DNA from 2 places in the Streptomyces sp. NPDC048192 genome. Region 2 is predicted to be linked to the other one. Evidence: riboswitches for the same ligand, from Rfam matches in the RefSeq annotation. Region 2 holds a riboswitch; the other holds the start of a gene.
The links. Region 2 has a riboswitch for thiamine pyrophosphate ahead of ACGFZN_RS29685 (thiamine ABC transporter substrate binding subunit). Riboswitches for the same ligand answer to the same signal wherever they lie in the genome.
Positions count from the first base shown of each region.

Region 1: another riboswitch for thiamine pyrophosphate. It lies ahead of thiO (glycine oxidase ThiO); the one in region 2 lies ahead of ACGFZN_RS29685 (thiamine ABC transporter substrate binding subunit).

Region 1 is NZ_JBIDAL010000003.1:375,273-380,885, forward strand. It holds gene metF (methylenetetrahydrofolate reductase [NAD(P)H]) at 1-31, opposite strand, end outside; gene thiE (thiamine phosphate synthase) at 182-829, opposite strand; gene ACGFZN_RS07335 (Rv2175c family DNA-binding protein) at 923-1,288, opposite strand; gene ACGFZN_RS07340 (NAD(P)/FAD-dependent oxidoreductase) at 1,428-2,660, opposite strand; TPP riboswitch at 2,844-2,955, shown strand; gene thiO (glycine oxidase ThiO) at 2,953-4,116, shown strand; gene thiS (sulfur carrier protein ThiS) at 4,119-4,319, shown strand; gene ACGFZN_RS07355 (thiazole synthase) at 4,323-5,117, shown strand; gene pknB (Stk1 family PASTA domain-containing Ser/Thr kinase) at 5,208-5,613, shown strand, end outside.
Region 2 is NZ_JBIDAL010000015.1:100,687-106,299, forward strand. It holds gene ACGFZN_RS29660 (phosphatidate cytidylyltransferase) at 1-299, shown strand, start outside; gene ACGFZN_RS29665 (YceI family protein) at 384-1,034, opposite strand; gene ACGFZN_RS29670 (hypothetical protein) at 1,311-1,517, shown strand; gene ACGFZN_RS29675 (hypothetical protein) at 1,543-1,719, opposite strand; gene rlmN (23S rRNA (adenine(2503)-C(2))-methyltransferase RlmN) at 2,243-3,349, shown strand; TPP riboswitch at 3,377-3,485, shown strand; gene ACGFZN_RS29685 (thiamine ABC transporter substrate binding subunit) at 3,557-4,630, shown strand; gene ACGFZN_RS29690 (ABC transporter permease) at 4,669-5,613, shown strand, end outside.

The DNA.
Region 1 (5,613 bases), on a different contig from region 2:
CAGTCCTGGTGGAGGGGGTTCCGAGGGCCATACGGGCAGGTTAGCCAGGGGTGGGCGGTCCCCCAACCGGAGGACGGCGATTTGCCCGGATTGCCGGGTTGCTGTCCACTCCTTGGACAAAACCCCGGACAATGGTGCCGCCGGAACGGCCGGCGCCGCTCCCGGAACGGCCGGCCCGCTCCTAGAGCTGCCGGAGGCGCTTCGCGAACTCCGCCGCGGCCGCTCCCGGGTCGCCGGCCTCGGTGATCGCACGGACCACGACCACCCGGCGGGCGCCCGCGTCCAGCACCTCGTCCAGGTTGGCCAGGTCGATCCCGCCGATCGCGAACCAGGGGCGGTCGGTGCCCAGGCCGGCCGTGTACCGGACCAGGCCGAGGCCGGGCGCGTGCCGGCCGGGCTTGGTGGGGGTGGGCCAGCAGGGGCCGGTGCAGAAGTAGTCCACGCCCTCCTGCACGGCGGCGGCCGCCGCCTCGGACTCGGCGTGCGTGGAGCGGCCGATCAGCACCTCGTCGCCGAGAACGGCGCGGGCGGCCGGTACCGGCAGGTCGCCCTGGCCGAGGTGCAGGACGTCGGCGCGGGCCGCGTGGGCGACGTCCGCGCGGTCGTTCACCGCGAGCAGCTTGCCGTGCCGGGCGCAGGCGTCCGCGAAGACCTCCAGGTGCGCGAGCTCCTCGGCGGCCTCCATGCCCTTGTCGCGCAGCTGCACGATGTCGACGCCGCCGGCCAGGACCGCGTCCAGGAACTCGGGGAGGTCGCCCTGGCGGGTGCGCGCGTCCGTGCACAGGTACAGACGGGCGTCGGTGAGCGCGGCACGCGCGGCGTCGGACATACGTGGGTCCCCCTGATCGGTGTCCCTGGCTGCTGTCACGGGTGGCGTACGGGCACTGCGGCCCGCACGCCACCCCTTGTGGTGCGGGTCGGCTCAGACGGCGAGCGCCTGGGCGCGGCGCTTCACCTCCGTGCCGCGATTCTCGCTCAGGGCCTGCGCGGGGGTGCCGGGCAGGGTGTCATCGGGGGTGAAGAGCCACTCGATCATCTCTTCGTCCGTGAAGCCGTCGTCCCGCAGGAGCGTCAGGGTGCCGGACAGGCCCTTGACGACCTTGTCCCCGTCGATGAAGGCGGCGGGGACGTGCAGCGCCCGGTTCTCACCTCGGCGGACGGCGATGAGCTGGCCCTCCTTGACCAGCTGCCGCACGCGCGTCACCTCCACGCCGAGCCGTTCGGCGATGTCGGGGAGGGTGAGCCAGGCGGGGACGAGAGCATCGATCTTTGCGTCAATCTCGGTCACGGCACCAGGGTAGGCGCTCGGCCGGTCCGGTCGCGATGCGTCGTGCCGGGCTGTGTCGCCCGGCGGGGCGCGGCGGTGACCTGCTCGCTCGCGCGCGGCGGCACGCCGTGACCGTTCCGCGCGCCCTTCGGCGCGACGGTCACGCGGCCTTCGCGTCCTTCAGGGGCTTTCCGGGGTCGGCCAGGGCCGCCGGGTCCATACGGCTGCCCGCCTCGATCAGGCGCCGTCCCTGCGCGAGATCACGCGGTCGGCCCACCGCAAGCAGGGCCACCAGCCGGTCCTCGCACAGCCAGCACACCGTCCACGCCGGGCCCCCCGGGTCGCCGCGCCAGACCAGCCGGTCGGCGGCGGGGTGGTGGCCGGCGTACTGGACGAAGCGGCCGAACTGCTCGGACCAGAAGTACGGCACCGGGTCGTAGACCGCCGAGGTCTCGCCGAGGATGTCCGCGGCGACCGTGCGCGGGCCCTGCAGGGCGTTGTCCCAGTGGTGGACCATCAGCCGTTCGCCGTAGCGGGCGGAGGGGAAGGAGGCGCAGTCGCCGACGGCGTACACGCCGGGCACGGACGTGCGCAGCCGGGCGTCGGCGAGCACGTCCCCGTGCGGGCCCAGCTCGACCCCGGAGCCGGCCAGCCAGGCCGTGGCGGGGCGGGCGCCGATGCCGACGACGACGGCCCCCGCGGGCAGCCGGGTGCCGTCGGCGAGGAACACCGCGCCGGGCTCGACGCGCTCCACGCGCGCGTGCGTGCGCAGTTCGGCGCCCGCGTCGGCGTACCAGGCGGCCATGGGGGCGGCGACCTCGGCGGGCAGGGCGCCGGCGAGCGGCCGGTCGGCGGCCTCCACGACGGTCACCGCGCACCCGGCCTGACGGGCGGCCGTGGCGAACTCGGCGCCGATCCAGCCGGCCCCGACGACCACGATCTCGTGCTGCCGGGCCAGTACCGGCCGCAGCCGTTCGGCGTCGTCCAGGGTGCGCAGCAGATGCACGCCGGGCACGCCCTCGGTGCCCGGCAGGGTGACCGGCTCGGCGCCGGTGGCGAGGACGAGGACGTCGTACGGCACCGGGCCCTGCTCGGTGTCCAGCTCCCGCTCGGCGGGGCGCAGGCCCAGCACCTCGCAGCCGAGCCGCAGCTCGACCCCGAGGGAGTCGAAGTCCACGTCGAAGGCGGAGTCCTCGGCCTTGCCGAGCAGCACGGCCTTGGACAGCGGCGGCCGGTCGTACGGCTGGTGCGGTTCGGCGCCGATCACGGTGACGGCGCCCGTGAAGCCCTGCTCCCGCAGCGCGACCGCGGTCTGCACGCCGGCCATGCCCGCGCCGACCACGACCACGTGCCGCCCCTGTGACGTGCCCTCTTGTGCTGTCTGTTCGCCCACCCGATCACCATAGACACGTGACGGAGCGTCAGTCAGCGGCCATGCCCGGTGACCTGCTCCACACCCCCGGCAGCAGGACCCGGTCCCCCGGCGGCTCACCCTCCCGGGTGCCGACCGGACGGCCGCGCACGGCCGGGGGCGCTCTTACGGGCGGCACGGACGGCGGGCTAGGGTGGCCCCCGTACACGCACTCGCGGGAGCCCGGACGCACCGGGCTGAGAGGGAGGCTGGCGGCCTCCGACCGTACGAACCTGATCCGGGTCATGCCGGCGAAGGGAGGGGCTGGACGCCCATGTCGTCACGTACGTCCGACGTCCTCGTCATCGGGGGCGGGATCATCGGCCTGGTCACGGCCTGGCGCGCGGCGCAGCGCGGGCTGGCCACGGCCGTGGTGGACCCCGAGCCCGGCGGCGGGGCCGCGCGGGTCGCGGCCGGAATGCTGGCCGCCGTCACCGAACTGCACTACGGCGAGGAGACGCTGCTCGCCCTGAACCTGGAGTCGGCCCGCCGCTATCCGCGCTTCGCGGCCGAGCTGACCGAGCTGACCGGCCACGACCTCGGCTACCGCCGCTGCGGCACCCTCGCGGTCGCGCTCGACGCCGACGACCGCGCCCACCTGCGCGAGCTGCACGCGCTGCAGCAGCGCTCGGGCCTGGACTCGCAGTGGCTGTCCGGGCGGGAGTGCCGGCGCCTGGAGCCGATGCTGGCGCCCGGGGTGCGCGGCGGGCTGCGGGTCGACGGCGACCACCAGATCGACCCGCGGCGCCTGACGGCGGCCCTGGTGGCCGCCTGCGAGCGCACGGGCGTCGCCTTCCACCGCGCGTGGGCCGAGCGGCTGGACGTCACGGGCGGCCGGGCGGCCGGGGTGACCACCGCCGACGGCACCGCGCTGCGCGCCGGGCAGGTGGTGCTCGCCGCCGGGAGCATGAGCGGGCGGCTCGCGGGCGTGCCCGAGGCGCTGCTGCCGCCGGTGCGCCCGGTGAAGGGGCAGGTGCTGCGGCTCACCGTGCCGCGCCGGTACGCGCCCTTCCTCAGCCGTACCGTGCGCGCCGTGGTCCGCGGCAGCCAGGTGTACCTGCTGCCGCGGGAGAACGGCGAGCTGGTCGTCGGCGCGACCAGCGAGGAGCTGGGCTGGGACACGACCGTCACCGCGGGCGGGGTGTACGAGCTGCTGCGCGACGCCCACGAGCTGGTGCCGGGCATCACCGAGCTGCCGCTCACCGAGACCCGGGCCGGGCTGCGCCCCGGCTCCCCGGACAACGCGCCGCTGCTCGGCCCGTCCGGGCTGGACGGGCTGCTGCTGGCAACCGGGCACTACCGCAACGGGGTGCTGCTGACGCCGGTCACCGGCGATGTGATGGCACGGCTGCTGGCCGACGGCGAACTGCCGGACGAGGCCCGCCCGTTCACGCCGCGGCGCTTCGGCGCCCCCGCCCTCGTGGAGCAGCCCGCATGAACATCTCGATCTCTGTCAACGGAGAGCGCCGGGAGATCGCCCCGGGCACCGCCCTCGAGGCGGTCGTACGGTCGCTGACCCCGGCGCCGTCCGGGGTGGCCGCCGCCGTCAACGAGACCGTCGTCCCGCGCGCGCGGTGGGCCGCCACGGCGCTCGCCGACGGCGACCGGGTCGAGGTCCTCACCGCGGTCCAGGGAGGCTGAGCCATGGCCGACGATCTCTTGGTCCTCGGGGGTACGACGCTGTCGTCGCGGCTGATCATGGGCACGGGCGGGGCGCCCAGCCTGGACGTGCTGGAGCGGGCGCTGGCCGCGTCCGGCACGCAGCTGACGACGGTCGCGATGCGGCGGGTGGACCCGTCCGTGCACGGCTCGGTGCTGTCGGTGCTCGAGAAGCTGGGCATCGGGGTGCTGCCGAACACGGCGGGCTGCTTCACCGCGGGCGAGGCGGTGCTGACCGCGCGGCTGGCGCGCGAGGCGCTGGGCACGGACCTGATCAAGCTGGAGGTCATCGCCGACGAGCGGACCCTGCTGCCGGATCCGGTGGAGCTGCTGGATGCGGCGGAGACGCTGGTCGACGAGGGGTTCACGGTGCTGCCGTACACCAATGACGATCCCGTGCTGGCGCGCCGGCTCGAGGACGTGGGGTGTGCCGCGGTCATGCCACTGGGTTCGCCGATCGGGTCCGGGCTGGGCATCCGCAACCCGCACAACTTCCAGCTGATCGTCGAGCACGCGCGCGTGCCGGTGATCCTGGACGCGGGGGCCGGCACGGCGTCGGATGTGGCGTTCGCCATGGAGCTGGGGTGCGCCGGGGTGATGCTCGCCTCGGCGGTGACCCGGGCGCAGGAGCCGGAGACGATGGCCGCCGCGATGCGGCACGCGGTGGAAGGGGGCCGGCTGGCCCGGCTGGCCGGACGGATTCCGCGCAGGCACTTCGCCGAGGCCTCCTCCCCTAGCGAGGGACGCGCCCGCCTGGATCCCGAGCGGCCGGCATTCTGATCGCGGCGCCGTCACAGCTGTGCTGCATTCCGTCACCGGCACCGGCGCACCGTGCGGCGTTGTCGGTCGCTCCTCGTAGACTCCCCTGTCGTGGATACGACCCTTCAGGACCCCCTCGTCGGGCAGGTGCTCGACGGCCGTTATCGCGTCGACGCGCGGATCGCCGTCGGCGGGATGGCCACGGTCTACCGGGCCCTGGACACCCGTCTGGACCGTGTGCTCGCGTTGAAGGTGATGCACCCGGCGCTCGCGGCGGACGGATCGTTCGTGGAGCGGTTCATCCGGGAGGCGAAGTCGGTGGCCCGGCTGGCCCACCCGAACGTGGTGCAGGTCTTCGACCAGGGCACCGACGGGTCGTACGTGTACCTGGCGATGGAGTACGTCGCCGGGTGCACCCTGCGGGACGTGCTGCGCGAGCGGGGGGCGCTGCAGCCGCGCGCGGCGCTCGACATCCTCGAACCCGTCCTCGCCGCGCTCGGGGCGGCGCACCGGGCCG
Region 2 (5,613 bases):
GCAAGACCCGCGAGGGCCTGGTGGGCGCGGTGACCTTCGCGATGGTCGCCGGCGCGCTGTGCATGCAGTTCCTGATCCACCACGGCAGCTGGTGGCAGGGGCTGCTGCTGGGGCTCGCGGTCGCGGCCAGCGCCACCCTGGGCGACCTCGGCGAGTCCATGATCAAACGCGACCTGGGCATCAAGGACATGGGCACCCTGCTCCCGGGCCACGGCGGCATCATGGACCGCCTGGACTCCCTGCTTCCCACGGCCCCGGTGGTGTGGCTGCTGCTGGTGCTGTTCGTCGGTTCGGCCTGAGCCTTCGTACGCCGGCGTACGTACGGCCCCGTCCTCGCGGAGGACGGGGCCGTTCCCGTGTGCGCGGTCGTTACGCGTCCGGCGTCACGTGGCCCGGATGGCGGCGATGTCGAACTGGAGGCGGACCTTGTCGCTCACCATGGCCCCGCCCTGGGCCAGCCGGGCGTCGTAGGTCAGGCCCCAGTCCGAGCGGTTGATCGTCGTGGTGCCGTCGAAGCCGACGCGCTCGTCCCCGAACACGTCGGTGACATGGCCGATGTAGGTGAGGTCCAGGTCGACGGGCCGGGTGGTGCCCTTGATCGTCAGGTCGCCGGTCATGCGGTAGACGTCCGCGTCCACGAGCCGTACGGCGGTGCTCGTGAAGGTCATCCGCGGATGCGCCCCGGCGTCCAGGAACTGCCGCCCGATCACGTGGGAGTCGCGCTGCTCGACACCGGTGTCGACGCTGGCGGTGTACAGCACGATGTCGGCGCGGGAGCGGGTGGGCTGGCGGCCGTCGAAGTAGAGGCGGCTCTCGTACTCGGTGAACGCGCCCCGCACCGTCGTCACCATCGCGTGCCGCACGGAGAACCCGATCCTGCTGTGCGCGGGATCGATCAGCCACTCGCCGGTGAGATGCGCCAGCTCGGGGTCGGGCAGAACGGCGGTGGCACCGGCCCGCGGGGCGGCGGTCGCCACGGGGGCGGCGGACGGCTGTGCACGCCGCTGGAAGGAGTTGCGGCCGAAAAGGTTCATGGCTCGTGGTTACGCCAGGGCAGGTGGCCGGACAAGACCCGACCAGGAAACCCGACCGTTCCCCGGCAGAACTTCACCACGCGCAGCAACGGCGACTGTCCCGTGCCGGTTCCATTGATCACGACGGGAGCCCGAAAAGCCACCGCGAACCCGAAATGCCCGATTGAACCCATTGACGCCATGCCTAAGGCATATGACCATAACGGGAACATGAGCGCCGAACCGTCGCCCCGTGGACCGCACGGCGCTCCCGCCTCGGCCCGAAGGAGGGCGGCCATGAAGACGATCCGCAGGCGCATGCCGGGCAAGAAATCGGCGGTGGCGGCGATGATCCTGGGGGCGACCCTCTTGATCACCCCGACCGCGACCGCCGCCACCGACACCCCGAAGCCCCAGACCCCCACCCTCGACCGCTGCGTCCACAGCATGGGCCCAGCCGGCCGCTACTACTACCCGGGCTACGCCAACGTGCCCTGCCTCTAAGCGGGAACGCCGCCCCGCCCCCGTCTCACGACCCGAGGACCACTTGCAGAACGACGCCGAGGAGTCCCAGTCCGGGGAGGGCGGCGACCGCCAGACACCACCAGGAAGCCGCCTTCGCCAGCCGGGTTCCGTGCTCCCGCAGAACCAGGAAGGCCAGCAACGCCACGCCGGCCACGACACCCGAGTGGAAAAGCGCGGCCACGACTCACCTCCCCGGTCCGCGAGACCCTATCCCGGCCGACCCCTGACGCGGTTGCCGCTGATCACGCCAGTGCCTGACCGGATGCTCAGGTCCTGGGGCGGCGCCTGCACGCGTGGACAGCCCGGCGCCCGAGGGGAAGGCCGGACTGGCCAGGGCCACGCCCTCGTCCTCGCTGATGGTGGCTCGCTCAGGCGGAGCCATGGCCGACCCCTCACGTCGGAGGAGCGCTGATGCCACCCACCTTCGACGCGGTCGTGATCGGTTCCGGCGTGAACGGCCTGGATGCCGCTGCCCAGTCGGCCAAGGGCGGCTGACACGCTCAGAGTCGCACCCGGCTCACGGATCCCGGCTCGACGGTCACCACCGCGGAGATCGCGGCATGCCGCTCGGGATGGACCTCCCAGGCCTCGGGGCCTTCGTCAGTGGGGAGGACCGCTCAGTGCCGACGGCGACGACCACTACGGACAGTCGTAGCGACTGGCACCCCAGGTCACCCAAGTGGATCTGCGACACTGGTACCACCATGCCCAAGCCCGGAGAACTTACTTTTGTCGTGCCGCGCGGTGCCAAGACGCCGCCGCGGCATCTTGCCGATCTCACGCCTGCGGAGCGTAAGGACGCGGTGGCCGAGGTCGGTGAGAAGCCGTTTCGTGCCAAGCAGCTCTCGCAGCACTACTTCGCGCGGTACGCGCACGACCCGGAGCAGTGGACGGACATTCCCGCCGGCTCGCGCGAGAAGCTGCGTGAGGCGCTGTTCCCGGAGCTGATGACCGTCGTCCGGCATCTGTCGACCGACGGGGGGGCCACCCGCAAGACGCTGTGGCGGCTGTTCGACGGGACCCTCGTGGAGTCCGTGCTGATGCGGTACCCGGACCGGGTCACCATGTGCATCAGCTCGCAGGCCGGGTGCGGGATGAACTGTCCGTTCTGCGCGACCGGGCAGGCGGGTCTGGACCGGAACCTGTCCACCGCCGAGATCGTCCACCAGATCGTGGACGGGATGCGGGCGCTCAGGGACGGAGAGGTGCCCGGCGGGCCTGCGCGGCTGTCCAACATCGTGTTCATGGGCATGGGGGAGCCGCTCGCCAACTACAAGCGGGTGGTCGGTGCGATCCGGGCGCTCACCGATCCCGCGCCGGACGCGCTCGGGCTCTCGCAGCGCGGGATCACCGTGTCCACCGTCGGGCTGGTGCCGGCCATCCACCGGTTCGCCGACGAGGGCTTCAAGTGCCGGCTCGCGATCTCCCTGCACGCCCCCGACGACGAGCTGCGCGACACCCTCGTCCCCGTGAACACGCGGTGGAAGGTGCGCGAGGTGCTCGACGCCGGGTTCGAGTACGTCGAGAAGAGCGGGCGGCGGCTGTCGATCGAGTACGCGCTGATCCGGGACATCAACGATCAGGCGTGGCGCGGGGACCGGCTCGGGCGGCTGCTGAAGGGCAAGCCCGTGCACGTCAACCTCATTCCGCTGAACCCGACCCCGGGCAGCAAGTGGACCGCCTCCCGGCCGGAGGACGAGAAGGCGTTCGTGGAGGCCATCGCCGCCCACGGTGTGCCGGTCACCGTCCGGGACACCCGGGGGCAGGAGATCGACGGGGCCTGTGGTCAGCTGGCGGCCACCGAGCGGTAATCTGGCCACCGTCCCAATCACATCTTCATATTCCGACAGGGGAGCGCCACAGCGCTGAGAGTGCGGCGGACAGGGCCGCAGACCCTCTGAACCTCGCCCAGGTCATTCTGGGTAGGAAGTTCGGTCATCACTCAAGCTGTTGCGCCCTGCCCGGATTCTCCGGGCGGGGCCGCGTCTCTTCCTGGCCAGCCCCCAGGAGGACAACCAGTGCAGAACAAGACCCTCGTGGCCGTCGCGGTCGGCCTCGGCGTCATCGGCCTGTCCGCGTGCGGATCGACGGACGCCAAGAACACCGCCGGCTCCAAGACCGTGACCCTGGTCAGCCATGACTCGTGGGCCGTGTCCAAGAGCGTGCTCAAGGACTTCGAGAAGAAGACCGGGTACCAGGTCAAGGTCCTCAAGGACGGCGACGCCGGGCAGGCCGTCAACAAGGCGATCCTGACCAAGGACAACCCGCAGGGCGACGTCTTCTTCGGCGTCGACAACACCCTGCTCTCCCGCGCCCTCGACAACGGCCTCTTCCAGCCGTACACCGCCAAGGGCCTGGACAAGGTCGGCGCCCCGTACCAGCTCGACAAGGACAAGCACCGGGTCACGCCCGTCGACTACGGCGACATCTGCGTCAACTACGACAAGAAGTACTTCGCCGATCACCACCTCACCCCGCCGCAGTCCTTCGCCGACCTCGCCAAGCCCGCGTACAAGAACCTGCTGGTCACCGAGAACGCCGCCACCTCCTCGCCCGGCCTCGGCTTCGTGCTGGGCAGCGCCGCGCAGTTCGGGGACACCGGCTGGCAGGGCTACTGGAAGAAGCTCAAGGCCAACGGCGTCAAGGTCGTCGACGGCTGGGAGCAGGCGTACTACCAGGAGTTCTCGGGTTCCTCGGAGGGCAGGAAGGCCGGTGGCGACCGGCCGCTCGTCGTGTCGTACGCCTCCTCCCCGCCCGCCGAGGTGATCTACGCCAAGAAGCGGCCCAGCACCGCCCCGACCGGCGTGTCGTACGGCACCTGCTTCCGGCAGATCGAGTTCGCCGGGCTGCTGAGCAACGCGAAGAACACCAAGGGCGCCAAGGCGTTCATCGACTTCCTGGTCTCCAGGGAGTTCCAGGAGGACATGCCGCTGAACATGTTCGTCTACCCGGTGGTCCAGGGCGCGAAGGTGCCCGCCGAGTTCACCGAGTACGGCAAGGCCGCCCAGCACCCCGAGACCATGGCCCCCGGCAAGATCGCCGCCAACCGTGACCAGTGGGTCAAGTCGTGGACCTCGCTCGTACTGAAGTAGCCGGCCCCCGGCGGAGGTACGCGGCGCGGCTGGGGCTGATGGCCCTGCCCGTCGCGTTCTTCGCGCTGTTCTTCGCCTGGCCCGTCGCCGCGATCGTCGCGCGCGGGCTGAAGGCGGACGGCGCCTGGCGGTGGGGGCGGCTCGCGGACGTGGTGACCCAGCCGGACATCCGGCACGTGCTGTGGTTCACCACCTGGCAGGCGCTCGCCTCCACCGCGCTCACCCTGCTGTGCGCGCTGCCCGCCGCCTACGTCTTCGCCCGCCTCGACTTCCCGGGCCGGCAGGTGCTGCGGGCCGTGGTCACCGTGCCGTTCGTGCTGCCGACCGTCGTCGCCGGCAGCGCGTTCCTCGCCCTCGTCGGGCACGGCGGGCTGCTCGACGACCTGTGGGGCGTACGGCTGGACACCACGGTGTGGGCGATCCTGCTGGCCCACGTCTTCTTCAACTACGCCGTCGTGGTACGGACCGTGGGCGGGCTGTGGTCCCAGCTCGACCCCCGGCAGGAGGAGGCCGCCCGCATGCTGGGCGCCTCGCCGTTCGGCGCCTGGCGCAAGGTCACCCTCCCCGCGCTGGCGCCCGCCGTGGCCGCCGCCGCGCTGATGGTGTTCCTGTTCTGCTTCACCTCCTTCGGCATCGTCCAGATCCTCGGCGGCCCCACCTTCTCCACCCTCGAAGTGGAGATCTACCGGCAGACCTCCGAGGTCTTCGACCTGTCCACGGCCGCCGTCCTCACCCTCGTCCAGTTCGCCGCCGTCGGCCCGATCCTCGCCGTGCACGCCTGGACCGTGCGGCGCCGGGAGAGTGCCCTGCGGCTGGTGGACCCGGCGGTGACCGCCCGCCGGCCGCGCGGCGCCGGGCAGTGGGCGCTGCTCGCCCTCGTCCTCGGCACCGTCGCCCTGCTCCTGGTGCTGCCCCTCGCCGTCCTCGTCCAGCGCTCCCTCGACGCACCGCACTTCGGCTACTACCGGGCGCTCGCCGACGCC